DNA from 3 places in the Streptomyces sp. NPDC050439 genome. Region 2 is predicted to be linked to each of the others. Evidence: riboswitches for the same ligand, from Rfam matches in the RefSeq annotation. Region 2 holds a riboswitch; each other region holds the start of a gene.
What was found. A riboswitch is a leader RNA that binds a small molecule or an ion and turns the genes downstream of it on or off. The one in region 2 is predicted to bind cobalamin.
Positions count from the first base shown of each region.

Region 1: another riboswitch for cobalamin. It lies ahead of AB0I66_RS13390 (cobalamin biosynthesis protein); the one in region 2 lies ahead of AB0I66_RS09575 (energy-coupling factor ABC transporter permease).
Region 3: another riboswitch for cobalamin. It lies ahead of AB0I66_RS16175 (prenyltransferase/squalene oxidase repeat-containing protein); the one in region 2 lies ahead of AB0I66_RS09575 (energy-coupling factor ABC transporter permease).

Region 1 covers NZ_JBFAJT010000003.1:61,852-66,205, reverse strand. The annotation lists gene AB0I66_RS13395 (cobyric acid synthase) at 1-653, opposite strand, end outside; gene AB0I66_RS13390 (cobalamin biosynthesis protein) at 650-1,591, opposite strand; cobalamin riboswitch at 1,698-1,841, opposite strand; gene AB0I66_RS13385 (DUF397 domain-containing protein) at 1,993-2,334, shown strand; gene AB0I66_RS13380 (hypothetical protein) at 2,569-3,105, opposite strand; gene AB0I66_RS13375 (helix-turn-helix transcriptional regulator) at 3,147-4,001, opposite strand; gene AB0I66_RS13370 (hypothetical protein) at 4,229-4,354, opposite strand, start outside.
Region 2 covers NZ_JBFAJT010000002.1:529,811-534,164, forward strand. The annotation lists gene AB0I66_RS09560 (ATP-binding cassette domain-containing protein) at 1-595, opposite strand, end outside; gene cbiQ (cobalt ECF transporter T component CbiQ) at 592-1,341, opposite strand; gene AB0I66_RS09570 (energy-coupling factor ABC transporter substrate-binding protein) at 1,348-1,737, opposite strand; gene AB0I66_RS09575 (energy-coupling factor ABC transporter permease) at 1,737-2,504, opposite strand; cobalamin riboswitch at 2,534-2,718, opposite strand; gene AB0I66_RS09580 (GNAT family N-acetyltransferase) at 2,804-3,442, opposite strand; gene tsaD (tRNA (adenosine(37)-N6)-threonylcarbamoyltransferase complex transferase subunit TsaD) at 3,442-4,354, opposite strand, start outside.
Region 3 covers NZ_JBFAJT010000003.1:694,070-698,423, forward strand. The annotation lists gene AB0I66_RS16165 (aldehyde dehydrogenase) at 1-640, opposite strand, end outside; gene AB0I66_RS16170 (MBL fold metallo-hydrolase) at 836-1,885, shown strand; cobalamin riboswitch at 1,938-2,067, shown strand; gene AB0I66_RS16175 (prenyltransferase/squalene oxidase repeat-containing protein) at 2,191-3,408, shown strand; gene AB0I66_RS16180 (SCO2322 family protein) at 3,438-4,076, shown strand; gene AB0I66_RS16185 (energy-coupling factor transporter transmembrane component T) at 4,084-4,354, shown strand, end outside.

The DNA.
Region 1 (4,354 bases), on a different contig from region 2:
CCGGTGAGCCCGTGGAGCATGTCGAGCCCGGGTTCGAGCAGCGAGACGTCGCCCCGGAACTTGTTCACGAGATATCCGGCGACCAGCTCCTGGTCCTCGGCGCTCAGCAACGCCGTCGTCCCGAAGAAGGAGGCGAACACGCCCCCGCGGTCGATGTCTCCCACCACGACCACGGGGAAGCGGGCGGCCCGCGCGATCCCCATGTTCACGATGTCCGTACGCCGCAGATTGATCTCGGCGGGACTGCCCGCGCCTTCGCAGATCACGGCGTCATAGCTGCCCCGAAGTTCCTCCAGGCATCCCACGACGGTCGACAACAACGCTTGCTGCCGCCCTCCGTGGTAGCCGCGCGCGCTCATCTCGCCCACGGGCTTGCCCATCAGGACGACCTGGCTGCTGCGGTCGCTGCCCGGCTTGAGCAGCACCGGATTCATCAGCGCGGTCGGCTCGACCCGGGCGGCCTGCGCCTGCATGGCCTGAGCGCGCCCGATCTCGGCGCCCTCGCGGGTGACGAAGGAGTTGAGGGACATGTTCTGCGCCTTGAAGGGCGCGACGGAGACGCCCTTGCGGGCCAGCCACCGGCAGATCCCCGCGGTGACGACACTCTTGCCCGCGTCGGACGTGGTTCCCGCGACGAGGAGTCCACCACTCATGAGGCCCTGCCTTTCCGTATGGTGCTCACGGCCGCGGCGACCCCGAGAGCAAGGAGACCGACCCGCCGCGACAGCTTCACGGCCCGCTCGATGTCGGCGACTTGCACGCCCCGCCCGCCGCCGTTCAGGACCGGCCGGTGCTCCACGCGCCCCGCGTACGAGAGCGTCCCCCCGAGCCGTACGCCCAACGCCCCCGCGAAGGCGGCCTCGACGGGCCCGGCGTTGGGGCTCGGATGCTTGGCGGCGTCCTGGCGCCAGGCGCGCACGGCGCCCTGCGGCGCGTCCCCGGCGGCCGCCGCGAGCACGGCGGTGAGCCGTGCGCCCGGCCACCCCAGTACGTCGTCGAGCCGGGCGGAAGCCCACCCGTAGCGCCGGTACTTCGCGGACTTGTGCCCGACCATGGCGTCGAGCGTGTTGACGGCGCGGAAGGCGACGAGCCCCGGCACGCCGCCCAGGGCCCCCCACACCAGGGCGCCCACCACGGCGTCGGACGTGTTCTCGGCGACGGACTCCACCACGGCCCGCGCGATGCCGTCGGCGTCCAGGGCCTGCGGATCACGTCCGCACAGATGCGGCAGCCGCTCCCGGGCCACCTCGATGTCCCCGGCGGCGAGCGCCCCGCCCACGGCCCGCGCCTCACGCCCGAGCGAGGTCCCGCCGAGCACGGCCCAGGTGGTGGCGGCGGTCAGCGCGACGGACGCGGCGCGTGAGTCACGTACAAGAGAAGAGAACAGAGCGGCGGCGCCTGCCGCGCCCCCGACGCACACCACGGCGTGCAGGGCACCCCACCCGCGGTGGTCACGCCACAGGACACGCTCGACGGCACCGGCAGCCCGCCCGAACGCGGCGACCGGATGCCCGCGACGAGGATCGCCGAGGAACAGATCACCGAGAAGGCCGGCGGCGGCGCCGTACGCGAAGTCGCGATCGGCACGCATGGCTTCAGCCGGTCGCTGTGCCGAGAAGTGAGCTCACGCTCGGGAACTGGTCCGGCAACGGGCGGCCGCGCATGGCGATATGTCCTCACTCAGGGTGTCCGCGCCCTGGTTCGACGTGATCGGCGGCGAGAGTTCCTGGCTTCCGAGGAGTCAGCTCCTCGATGACAGTGGCGGGACCGCGCCGGATTCACACCGGCTTCCTCTCCTGCTGCCGTATTGGCTCCGGCAGTCCACCACGCCCACGAACGCCCGTCAACTTGCCGTTGACCTGGGACGGGAGAGTGTGCGGAGGCCCACATGGGACCGGTTTTTCCCTAGGCTCCGAAATTGAACTTTCCTAGACTGGGACACGACATCCAGAGAGCGGTCCGCGAGTGGTTGGGCCCGGGTCGTGACGTGCTGTGGTGGTTCACGGGGGTCCGCTGGGCCCCGCAAGATCACGGCACTATCGTGCAGCGGCGTGGGCGAAGAATGACGACACGGACTTGCGTCGAGGGACGCCGGCTTTCTGGCAGGGGGAGGTCGGCGTGGCCGATGGAAGTTCATCTGGGTGCCTCTGGCGCAGGAGCAGCTACAGCGGGGATTCTGGACACTGCGTCGAAGTCGCTTTCGTGCGGAAGGCGGTGGTCGTCCGTGATTCGCAGAACCCGTCAGGGTCACGCGTCGTCTTCTCCGTTGAGCGCTGGCAGGCGTTCCTGAGCGCCCTCGTCGGCGCGGGGGGAGAGGGAAGGGGAGCAGGATGACTGAGCATCATCTCGCCGAGTTACGGCAGTTGGCGCGCGGCGGGCACGGGGAGAGGCGTAGGACTCCGGCGGTTGTGGCCGCGGTGGTGTGTGTGCTGCTCGGCGCGGCGGCGGCCCTGGTGGGTGCGGTGGTTTCCCTGCTGGTGGAGAGTACGGCCGCGCGACTTGCCACCTGGGGTTTCGCGGCTGCGGTGACCGCGGTGTCCGTAGGGTTGTGGTGGGGGTCCGCCGATCTCAGGAACGGTCGTCGGCCGTAGGCTCGGGACGTTGGGCGGGCACCACGGCCCGGCGGTCGTCGCCGAGCGTCGGCGTGGCCGTCCCGGTCTCCGAGAGCAGTTTGGACAGCTGACGGCTCAGTGCGACCACGGGGGCCATGACGCCGCTGATCACCGAGAAGACCGTCCAGAAACCCGTCAGGTTCAGGGCGCTCAGAAGGATGAGCATTCCGGCGAGCGCGAGCAGCAGGACGACTATGCAGCCGGTGCAGTTGCGGATCTTGGTTCGGTACAGCCGGGCGTGGTCCTCCGTGCGGTTGTGATCCAGCATGTTCATCACCAGCGCACCGAACGGGTTGGTCATCGCCTCGCGGACGAGCTGGTTGTACGTGGGGTCGTCGGCCGGTGACCGGCCGGGGGCGGGGGCGCCCGCCGAGGGTCCGACAGGAGCCGCACCCGCACCCGCACCCTGCGCACCAGCCGTGCCGGTGTTGCGCCACGGTGCCTGCCCGATGGCCGTGAGGATCCCCCGCCACCACTCTCGCAACGCGGGCATATGGCCCCTCCTCGCTCCCCGGGCTCCTCGTGCCCGGCAGATCAGCTGCTGTCGATGCCTTCCCTGATCCGCTGGATCAGGGAGATCGCCTTGTCTCCGCTGTACGCGATCTCGCGGAGGGACTCGAAGCACTCCTGGTGGCTCACGATCAGCTCGTGGTCGTCACGGATTGACTGGTTTCCTTGGGCTTCCAGGTAGAGCAGGTCCTCGTCGTCCGAGAATCCGAGCAGGATGAAGCTGCTCAGGGTGGAGTAGTGGGCGCCTGCGGTGAAGGGCAGTACCTGCAGGGACACCTTCGGGCGTTCGGACATGGTGATGAGGTGCTGCAGCTGGGCGCGCTGTACGCGTGACCCGCCGACCTGGCGGTGCAGTGCGGCCTCGTCGATGACGAAGAACGTCCACGGTGGGTTCTCGCTTTCCAGAGCGCGCTCCTGGCGCGCTGTCCGCAGCTCCACGATCCGCCGCGCCCGTGCCTCGTCGACGCGTGGGGCGAGGAGCGCCATCGCGTAATCGTCCGTCTGCAGAAGGCCGGGGACGATGATCGGGTTGTACGTGCGAAAGGATGCGGCGGCGCTCTCGTATCCCAAGTACTGACTGAACTGCGGGCCGATGACGTCGTGGTACTGGGCCCACCAGCTCGGCCCCTTGGAACCGCGGGCGGCGTCTTCGAGCTCCGCGGCGAGCGCCGGGTCCGTCACCCCGTACTGCTGGAGCAGGGCGCGCAGGTCGGTGACCGAGAGGCTCACCGTTCCCTGCTCGATCCTCATGATCTTTGAAAGTGACCAGTCGAGGGCCTGGGCGGCATGGCCCTGTGACTGCTTCGCGGCCTCGCGCGCCTTGCGCAGTGCGATGCGAAGCCTGCGGCGGTTCAAGCTCGGGTCGACATCCCTCGGCATGGTGGCTCCTCGCTGTCGTCGCGGCTGTTTCGATTGATGACATAAGGCAGAGAGCCATATGTGCAGCCGACGCTAGCAGACAGCCTGATGCCATTATGCCATATGTCACTTCGCCGCATCGCATGCGCTCGTTCGCGTGAATGAGGGGGCGCGCGGACACGCAAAAGCCGGGTGGGACGCACCATGAGGTGCGTCCCACCCGGCTTATGTGCCAGCTCGATTCGCCGTCAGGCGACGATCAGATAGATCCCGTACGCCACGGCCGCCGCGCAGAGCGCGAAGCACGCGTACGCGCCCGTGCGTGCCGCCGCGGCGCCGCCCGTGGCCGATGAGGCGCCGGACGTGGCCGCCTC
Region 2 (4,354 bases):
TCACCACGGTCGTTCCCGCGTCCCGCAGGCCCTGCAGAGTGGTCAGGAGGCGTTCCTGGCCGTCGGGGTCGAGCCCCGCGGTCGGCTCGTCGAGGATCAGGACCCGGGGTCGCATCGCCACGGCTCCCGCGATGGCCGTGCGCTTGCGCTGGCCGTAGGAGAGCAGATGAGTGGGGCGGTCCGCCAGGGCGCTGATGTCGAGCGCGGCGAGCGCCTCGGCGACCCGGCCGCGCACCTCGGTGTCCGTGAGCCCCAGGTTCAACGGCCCGAAGGACACGTCCTGTTCGACGGAAGCGGCGAAAAGCTGGTCGTCCGGGTCCTGCACCACCAGCTGGACGGTGGTGCGCAGCCGCGTGAGCCCCTTGCGGTCGTACGTCACCGGGGCGTCCCCCAGGGTCAATCCGCCCTGGTCCGGGCGGAGTCCGCCGCTCAGCAGCCGCATGAGGGTGGTCTTGCCGCTGCCGTTGCGCCCGAGCAGCGCGAGCGCGCGCCCCTCGGTGACGTCGAAGTCCAGGCCGCTGAGGACGGTGGGCCCGTCCTCGTACGCGTAGGAAGCGGCGCGCAGAGCGACCAGGGACCCGCTCGGCTCGCTCATGGCAGAACCCTTTCCAGTACGAGGGTGAGGGCCGCGAGGCCCACGAGGAGCGCGGCGCTCGCGGCCACGAAGGGCCGCGAGATCCGGGCGTCGGGCACGAGCACCCGCAGGGTCCCGTCGTACCCGCGTCCGGCGAGACCGGCCTGCAGGCGGCTCGCCCGGTCGAAGGCCCGCACGAACGCGGTGGCACCGAGACCGCCGAGGGAACGCCAGGTGGCGGCCCGGGTGGTGTGGCCGAGCCGCGCGGCCTGCGCCTGCCGGATCCGGCTCATGGAGTCGAGGAGCAGGAAGCTCATCCGGTACATGACCAGAGCCACGTCGACCACCGGCGCCGGTACGCCTGCCTTCACCAGGCGGGGCAGCAGATCCGACATGGGGGTGGTGAAGGCGAAGAGGAGGACGCCGAGCGAGGCCGCCGACGTGCGCAGGAGCAGTCCGCCCGCCCGCTCGGGGCCGCCGTCGGCGAGCGTGACGAAGCCCTCGGACCCGCCCAGTTGGACGAGCAGCGTCAGGGCGCCGGTGACGCAGAAGCCCAGGGGCACGCGGTAGGCGCGCCACAGTTTGCGCGGCGGCACGGCGGCGGGCCCGAGCAGCACGGCGAGCGCGGCGACCAGGACCAGGACGGCCCCCGGCCAGGGCGGCAGGGAGACGGCAAGGATCGTGAGGCCGAGCCCGAGCACGGCTTTGTCCACGGGATGGCGGCGGCGCCAGCGACTGCTGTGCGCCGCCGCGTCGATGGGCAGCACGCCGGGTCAGACCTGCCCGGTCCCGGCCCGGGTGTGCTCCTCGTCGACGGCCTGCTCCGCGACGGCTGGATCGGTGCGCGCCGCCTCGGCCCGCGCCGCCTCGGCGCCCTGACGGCGCCCCTTGCGCAGACCGAAGTAGTAGGCGAGGACGCCCGCGCCGAGCGCCGCCTGCAGCGCGAAGAGCGCCGACTCGATCTCCCCGGACGGGGGTTCGTACAGCGGCGAGAACCAGGGCTCGTAATCCGGCTCGATCTCGGTGATCGCGGTCTCGGCCTGGGCGTCGGCCCCGGCGAACGGCTCCTTCTCGTCGTCGCCGAGTCCGAGGGCCAGCGGCAGCACGGCCAGCGCGGCGACGATGAGGAGGAGCAGGGTGTTGATCTTCGCGTTCCGGCTCATCAGGCGCTGGCCCCCGTCTCGGTCTCCGTCTTGCTGTCGGTGTCCGTCTTGCTGTCGGCGTCCGTCGTCTTGCTGCCGGTGTCCGCCTGCACGGACGGCTTCTTGCCCTGGAGCAGCACGCCGAGCCGCGTGAGCTCGCCCTTGCTCGACTGCACGAGCAGCCGCATCACCACGACGGTGAGCAGTCCCTCGCTGACCGCGAGGGGGATCTGCGTGACGGCGAAGATGCCGCCGAACTTGCCGAGGGCACCCAGGAATCCGCTGCCGGGGTCCGGGAACGCCAGGGCGAGCTGGACGCTGGTGACGCAGTACGTGGACAGGTCGGCGACGAACGCGCCGAAGAACACCGCCACCATGAGCGGCACGTCGTACCGCTTCAGGAGCCGGTAGACGGCGTATCCGGCCCATGGCCCGACGATCGCCATGGAGAACACGTTGGCGCCCAGGGTGGTGAGCCCGCCGTGGGCGAGCAGCAGCGCCTGGAACAGCAGCGTGATGGTGCCGAGCACGGCCATGATCGGCGGCCGGAAGAGGATCGCGCCGAGCCCGGTGCCCGTCGGGTGCGAGCAACTGCCGGTGACGGACGGGATCTTCAGTGCGGAAAGGACAAAGGTGAATGCTCCGGACGCGCCCAGGAGCAGGGTGCTCTCCGGGTGTTCCTTGACCTCACGGGTGAGGGAGCGGACTCCGTGGACGACAAACGGCGCGGACGCTACGCCCCAGGCGATCGCGTGCGCCGGCGGGAGAAAACCCTCGGCTATGTGCATGGCTAAGCAGACCCTCTCCAGCACCTCGTGGATGGACAACGTGCCTTGGCCGGTCTCCTGGCTGACGGGTCGTACCGACCGGACTCCGCCTTCCCGGGCGCGTGTTGCGCCCAGTGGCTGCCGCGAGGGCTGGAGCCGGACTTCCCGATCACAGTGGCGAGGGCCGCACCGGCATCACACCGATTTCCCGAGCACCAAGGCGTGGTGACCCTAGTGCGGAATCCAGTGACCTGACAACTTGCGGGACCGCTCGACCTGTGGCACGCGCGAGCGCACATGACCAGGGCGTACGCCCCTGGTCAGCCCATGTGCACCGGCCCGTGCGCGCCCGGCGTACGCCCCGCTCCCCGCGCGGTCGCCCCTCCTGTGCCGCAGGACACCGCGAGGGTCCTGGCGGGGTGGTGGGGCCCGAGGAAGACGACGACACCCTTGCCGTCGGGCGAGGGGTGTGTCGCCTGGGTCCAGCCCTGGCGACCGTAGAAGGCCATGGCCTGCGCCGACCGGACCGAAGTGAGCAGCCAGGCACGGCCGTCGGGAGCGCCCGCGGCCATCGCCTCAAGGAGGGCCGCCCCGATCCCGGCCCCCTGCGCCCCGGGACGCACGGCTAGTTCGTCTATCTCTCGCGCCCCGCACAGCCACGAGTGGGCGCGCTCGGCCCCGAGTCCGGCGGCCGCCTGCGGATAACAGCGGTCGGCGGGGAAGGGGTCGGGAGTGGTCCACCCGGTGGTGAATCCGGCGAGGTCCGTCCCCTGCAGGGCGATGGCCGCGGTGAAGCCGGGACGGCGCACGTCGTCACCGAGCCGGACCAGGAACTGCGCCACCCTGTCCTCGTCCTCGTGCCAAGGAGGCGGGCCGAAGGCTTCGGCATAGACCGTGCGCAAGGCGTCGGTGTGCGCAAGCAGTTGCTCGCCGCGCAGGACGCGGACGACCGCCGTCATCAGACGGCCTTGGCCGGGACCGCTCCCGGCTGCAGGGCCGCGTACTCCAGTGGGGCGGACGGGTCGATCGACACGTCCAGGGGCGCGGGCTCGGCCCCGGCGCGTACGAGCAGATCGCCGACGGCGGCGATCATCGCGCCGTTGTCGGTGCACAGGGTCATCGGCGGAACGCGCAGGCGCACGCCGGCTGCCGCGCACCGCTCCTCCGCGAGCGCCCGTACCCGCGAGTTCGCGGCGACGCCGCCGACCACGACGAGGGTCGTGACCCCGTGATCCCGGCAGGCGGCGAGCGCCTTGCGGGTCAGGACGTCCGCGACGGCCTCCTGGAGCGAGGCCGCGCCGTCGGCCACCGGCAGGCCCCGGCCCGCGTGCCCTTCGGCCCAGCGGGCGGCGGCGGTCTTGAGGCCGGAGAAGGAGAACGCGTACGGGGCGTCCTTCGGCCCGGTGAGCGGGCGGGGGAAGGCCACCGCGCGCGGGTCGCCGTCCCGGGCCGCACGGTCGATGGCGGGGCCGCCCGGATACGGAAGGCCGAAGACCCGGGCGACCTTGTCGAAGCACTCGCCCGCCGCGTCGTCCAGGGTGTCCCCCAGGTGCACGATCTGATCGCGGACCAGGTCCCGGACGAGCAGCAGGGACGTGTGCCCGCCGGAGACGATGAGCACCACGCAGGGGTCGGGCAGCGGGCCGTGCTCCAGCGTGTCGGCGGCGACATGACCGGCCAGGTGGTGCACCCCGTACAGCGGGACGTCGAGCGTGTGGGCCAGGGTCTTCGCTCCCGCGAGGCCCACCTGCAGCGCACCCGCCAGACCGGGTCCCGTGGTGACCGCCACCGCGTCGATGTCCGACAGCTTGAGGTCCGCCTGGTCGAGGGCGTGCCGGACGACCGGCGTGAAGGAGTGCAGATGCGCCCGG
Region 3 (4,354 bases), on a different contig from region 2:
CCTCGCGGTCGGCCGAGATGATCGAGAGCACGCCCTGCGGCAGCCCCGCCTCGGTGGCGATGTCGGCGAGGATGTACGCGTCGAGCGGCGTCTCGGGCGAGGTCTTGAGGATCACCGGGCACCCGGCGAGCAGCGCGGGCGCGAGCTTGGCCGCGGCGGTGAACTGCGGGACGTTCCACGGGACCACGGCCGCCACGACGCCGACCGGCTCGCGCCGCACCAGGATCTTGCCGAGGGCGCCGTCGCGCGCCTCCTCGTACGTGAAGTTCTTCGCGACCGTGAGCGCGGAGTCCCAGACCATCATCGCGGCGAGGGCCTGCACCATCACGCTCGATGTGTACGGGGTGCCGTTCTGGGAGCTGATGACGCGGGCGATCTCCTCGTGCCGTACGGCGAACGCGTCCTTGATCCTGGTGATGACCTCGATCCGCTCGTCGAGGGTCATCCGGGGCCAGGGGCCCTCGTCGAACGCCTTGCGCGCGGTGGCGACGGCCCGGTCGACGTCGGCGGGCGCGGCGTGCGGCACCCGCGCGAAGACCTGGCCGGTGTGCGGCGAGACCACCTCGATGACGTCCTTGCCGTGGGGATCCACCAACTCCCCGCCGATGAACAGCTGTCCGTGTTCCACGAGCTCGGTCATGGCTGACTGCCTCCTGCGGGATTCCGCCTGCGCGGCACGCTTTCTGACACTGTTTCAGAACTGATACCAGTTCTAGTTCCACTAGTCCACGGAGGGCAAGGCTCAAGTAGCCTGTTGAAACGGTCGACTTAGGCGATCATTGGAACCAGTTCTAGTTACGGTCGAGCGACGAACGAGAGAAGAAGAGGGCGCCCGATGACGCAGGTGACCGAACCGCAGGTGACCGAGCACGGCGGGGGCGTATGGAGCATCAAGGTCCCCATCCCCGACAATCCGCTGGGCTTTACCCTCGTCCACCTCCTGGACACGGACGCCGGCCCCGTACTCATCGACACGGGCTGGGACGACCCCACCTCCTGGGACGCACTCGCCGAAGGCCTCGCCGCCTGCGGCACGTCCGCCGACGCGGTGCACGGCGTCGTCATCACCCACCACCACCCCGACCACCACGGCCTCTCGGCCAAGGTCCGCGAGGCGTCGGGCGCGTGGATCGCGATGCACGAGGCCGACGCCTCGGTCGTACGCCGCACCCGGACCGGGCCGCCCGCCCGCTGGTTCGACTACATGGCGGAGAAGCTGACGGCCGCGGGCGCCCCCGCCGACCATCTGGCCCCTCTCCTCGCCGCCCGTGACGCGGGCCGCGCACCCCGGCTGCCCGGCCTGGCCGCCGCGCTCCCCGACCGCGACATCACCCCGGGCGAGCTCCTCGAACTGCCGGGGCGCAGGCTTCGCGCGATCTGGACCCCCGGCCACACCCCCGGCCACGTCTGCCTGCACCTGGAGGAGGAGCACCCGGCACGGCTGCCGGGCCGCGGCCGCCTGTTCTCCGGCGACCACCTGCTCCCCGGGATCACCCCGCACATCGGCCTGTACGAGGACCCCGACGACGAGACCGTCACGGATCCCCTCGGCGACTACCTCGACTCCCTGGAGCGCATCGGCCGCCTGGGGGTCGCCGAGGTGCTCCCGGCCCACCAGTACGCGTTCACCGACGCCCCGGCCCGCGTCCAGGAGATCCTGGCCCACCACGAGGAGCGCCTGACGGATCTGCTCGCCCTCCTCGCCGAGCCCCTCACCCCTTGGCAGCTCGCCGAGCAGATGGAGTGGAACCGCCCCTGGGCCCAGATCCGCTACGGCTCGCGGAACATCGCGGTCTCCGAGGCCGAGGCCCATGTGCGGCGCCTGGTGAAGCTGGGGCGCGCCGAGGCGGTGGGCAACGATCCCGTGCGGTACCGCGCGGTGTGACCTCCCGCCGGGGGCGGCCACCCCGGGGCGCCTCCCCTACGGGCCGGTAGAGTGGCCCCGTCGTCATCATGCCCGTACGGGGGGAAGCCGGTGCGAATCCGGCGCTGACCCGCAGCCGTGATCCACGGTCCCGCAAGGACCGCCGGAGAGCCGGATCGCCCCGCATGGAACGTGACCGGCTCGCGTCATCGGAACCGCCGATGACCGGCACCGTCGAGGTATACGGAGCCGGAGCCGCCCGGTGCCCGTGCCCGCACGCGCCCGTGCTGCCCCGCTCCCCCGCAGGGAGAGGCACCCGCCGCATCATGAACGTTCGCCGCAGCGCAGCGGTCCTGGCCGCCGTCGCCGTGTTCGGTTCGGCCGCCGCCCCGGCCGCCTTCGCGGACACCGCGTCCCCGTCGCCCTCCGCCAAGCTGCCCTCGGGTCTTTACGGCGACGCGGACCCCAAGTTCGACGGGGTGTTCCGGCAGTCGTACGCCCTGCTCGCCCAGGACTCGGCCGGTGTGAAGCCCGCCGCGAAGTCCGTCGACTGGCTCACCGGGCAGCAGTGCTCGAACGGCGCCTACGCCGCCTACCGCCCCGACGCGGGCGAGCCCTGCGACTCCAAGACGATGCTCGACAGCAACGCGACGGCGTCGGCCGTGCAGGCGCTCGCCGCGCTCGGCGGTCAGAAGAAGACCGTCGGCAAGAGCGTCGACTGGCTGAAGTCCGTGCAGAACCAGGACGGCGGCTGGGGCTACAGCCCCGGCATGGACTCGGACGCCAACTCCACCGGCATCGTGATCGGCGCGCTCGTCGCGGCGGGCGAGAAGCCGGAGGGCGTGAAGTCGCAGAGCGGCAAGACCGCGTACAGCGCGCTGCCCGCCCTCTCGATGAGCTGTGGCAAGGACGGCGGCGCCTTCGGTCTCGCGGACGTCAAGTCCGGCAAGCTCTCGCCGAACGCCGACGCCACCGCGGCCGGTGTCCTCGGCGCCCACGGCAAGGGCCTGGTCGTGGACGCGGCCGAGAAGAAGGAAGCCGCCCCGAAGTGCGCGAAGGCCGACACCGCCGAGCAGGCGGCGGCGAACGGCACGGGCTACCTCCTGAAGACCCTCGCCAAGGGCGACGACCACCTGATGTCGTCGATGCCCGGCGCAAAGAACATGCCCGACCTCGGCAACACCGCCGACTCCGTGCTCGCGCTCGCCGCTGCCGGTCAGCCGGAGCAGGCCGAGAAGTCGGCCCAGTGGCTGGCGAAGAACTCCGCGCAGTGGGCCGAGAAGTCCGGCCCCGCCGCCTACGCCCAGCTGATCTTCGCCGCCCACGCCGCCGGCATGGACCCGCGTGACTTCGGCGGCGCGGACCTGGTCAAGCAGCTCAACGCGCAGGGTCCCGCCCCGGAGGCGACGGAGAAGGCCGCCGACGAGAAGAAGGACAGCGACGACGGCGGCCTGAGCATCTGGTGGATCATCGGCGTCGGCATGGTCGCCGGCATCGGCATCGGGTTCCTCTACAGCGGCAACAAGAAGAAGCAGCAGCTGTGACGCGGGGTCGCGCGCGGTGCGGGCGCCTGATGGTGGGGGCGCTCCTTGCCGCCCTGCTCGGCGTCCTCACCGCCGCCCCCGCCCAGGCCGCCGGGTATCGCTACTGGTCCTTCTGGGACCGGGACGGTTCCACGTGGGCCTACGCGAGCCAGGGGCCGAGCACCGCGCGCCCCGACGACGGGGCCGTCCAGGGCTTCCGGTTCGCCGTGTCCGCCGACTCGAAGGACGCCGCGAAGCCGCGCGGCGCCGCGGACTTCGACACGATCTGCGCCAAGACCCCCGCCAAGGACGACCGCAAGCGGATCGCCCTGGTCATCGACTTCGGCACGCCGGGCGACGCCCCCGACGGGGAGAGCCCGCCGAAGGCGCGTACGGCGTGCGCGCAGATCGCGGACGACGCGACCAGCGCGGACGCGCTCGCCGCGGTCGCCAAGCCCCTGCGCTACGACAGCAACGCCCTGCTGTGCGCCATCGCGGACTACCCGAAGTCGGGCTGCGGCGAGCAGGTCTCGGGCAACGGCGAGTCCGACGGCACGGAGAAGAAGCCGGCCGCGAGCGACGAGGACAGCGGCTCCGGTGGCCCCTCCGTCGGTCTGATCGCGGGCGTGGCCGCCGTCGCCCTGCTCGGCGGGGCCGCCGTCTGGCAGGCACGCCGCCGACGCGGCTGACCACACGATGACCGATCAACCGAGCACCGCTCCCGGTGCGCTGCGGAGGCGTCTGGCCCCCGCGGCGCACCGGAGCAACGCGCTGCACCCCGGCGCCTGGTGGGTGTGGGCGCTCGGGCTCGGCGTCGCGGCGTCGCGCACCACCAACCCCCTGCTGATCGGTCTCCTCATCGGTGTCGCCGGCTATGTCGTCGCGGCCCGCAGGACATCGGCCCCGTGGGCGCGGTCGTACGGCGCCTTCGTGAAGCTGGGCCTCGTCGTGATCGCCATCCGGCTGG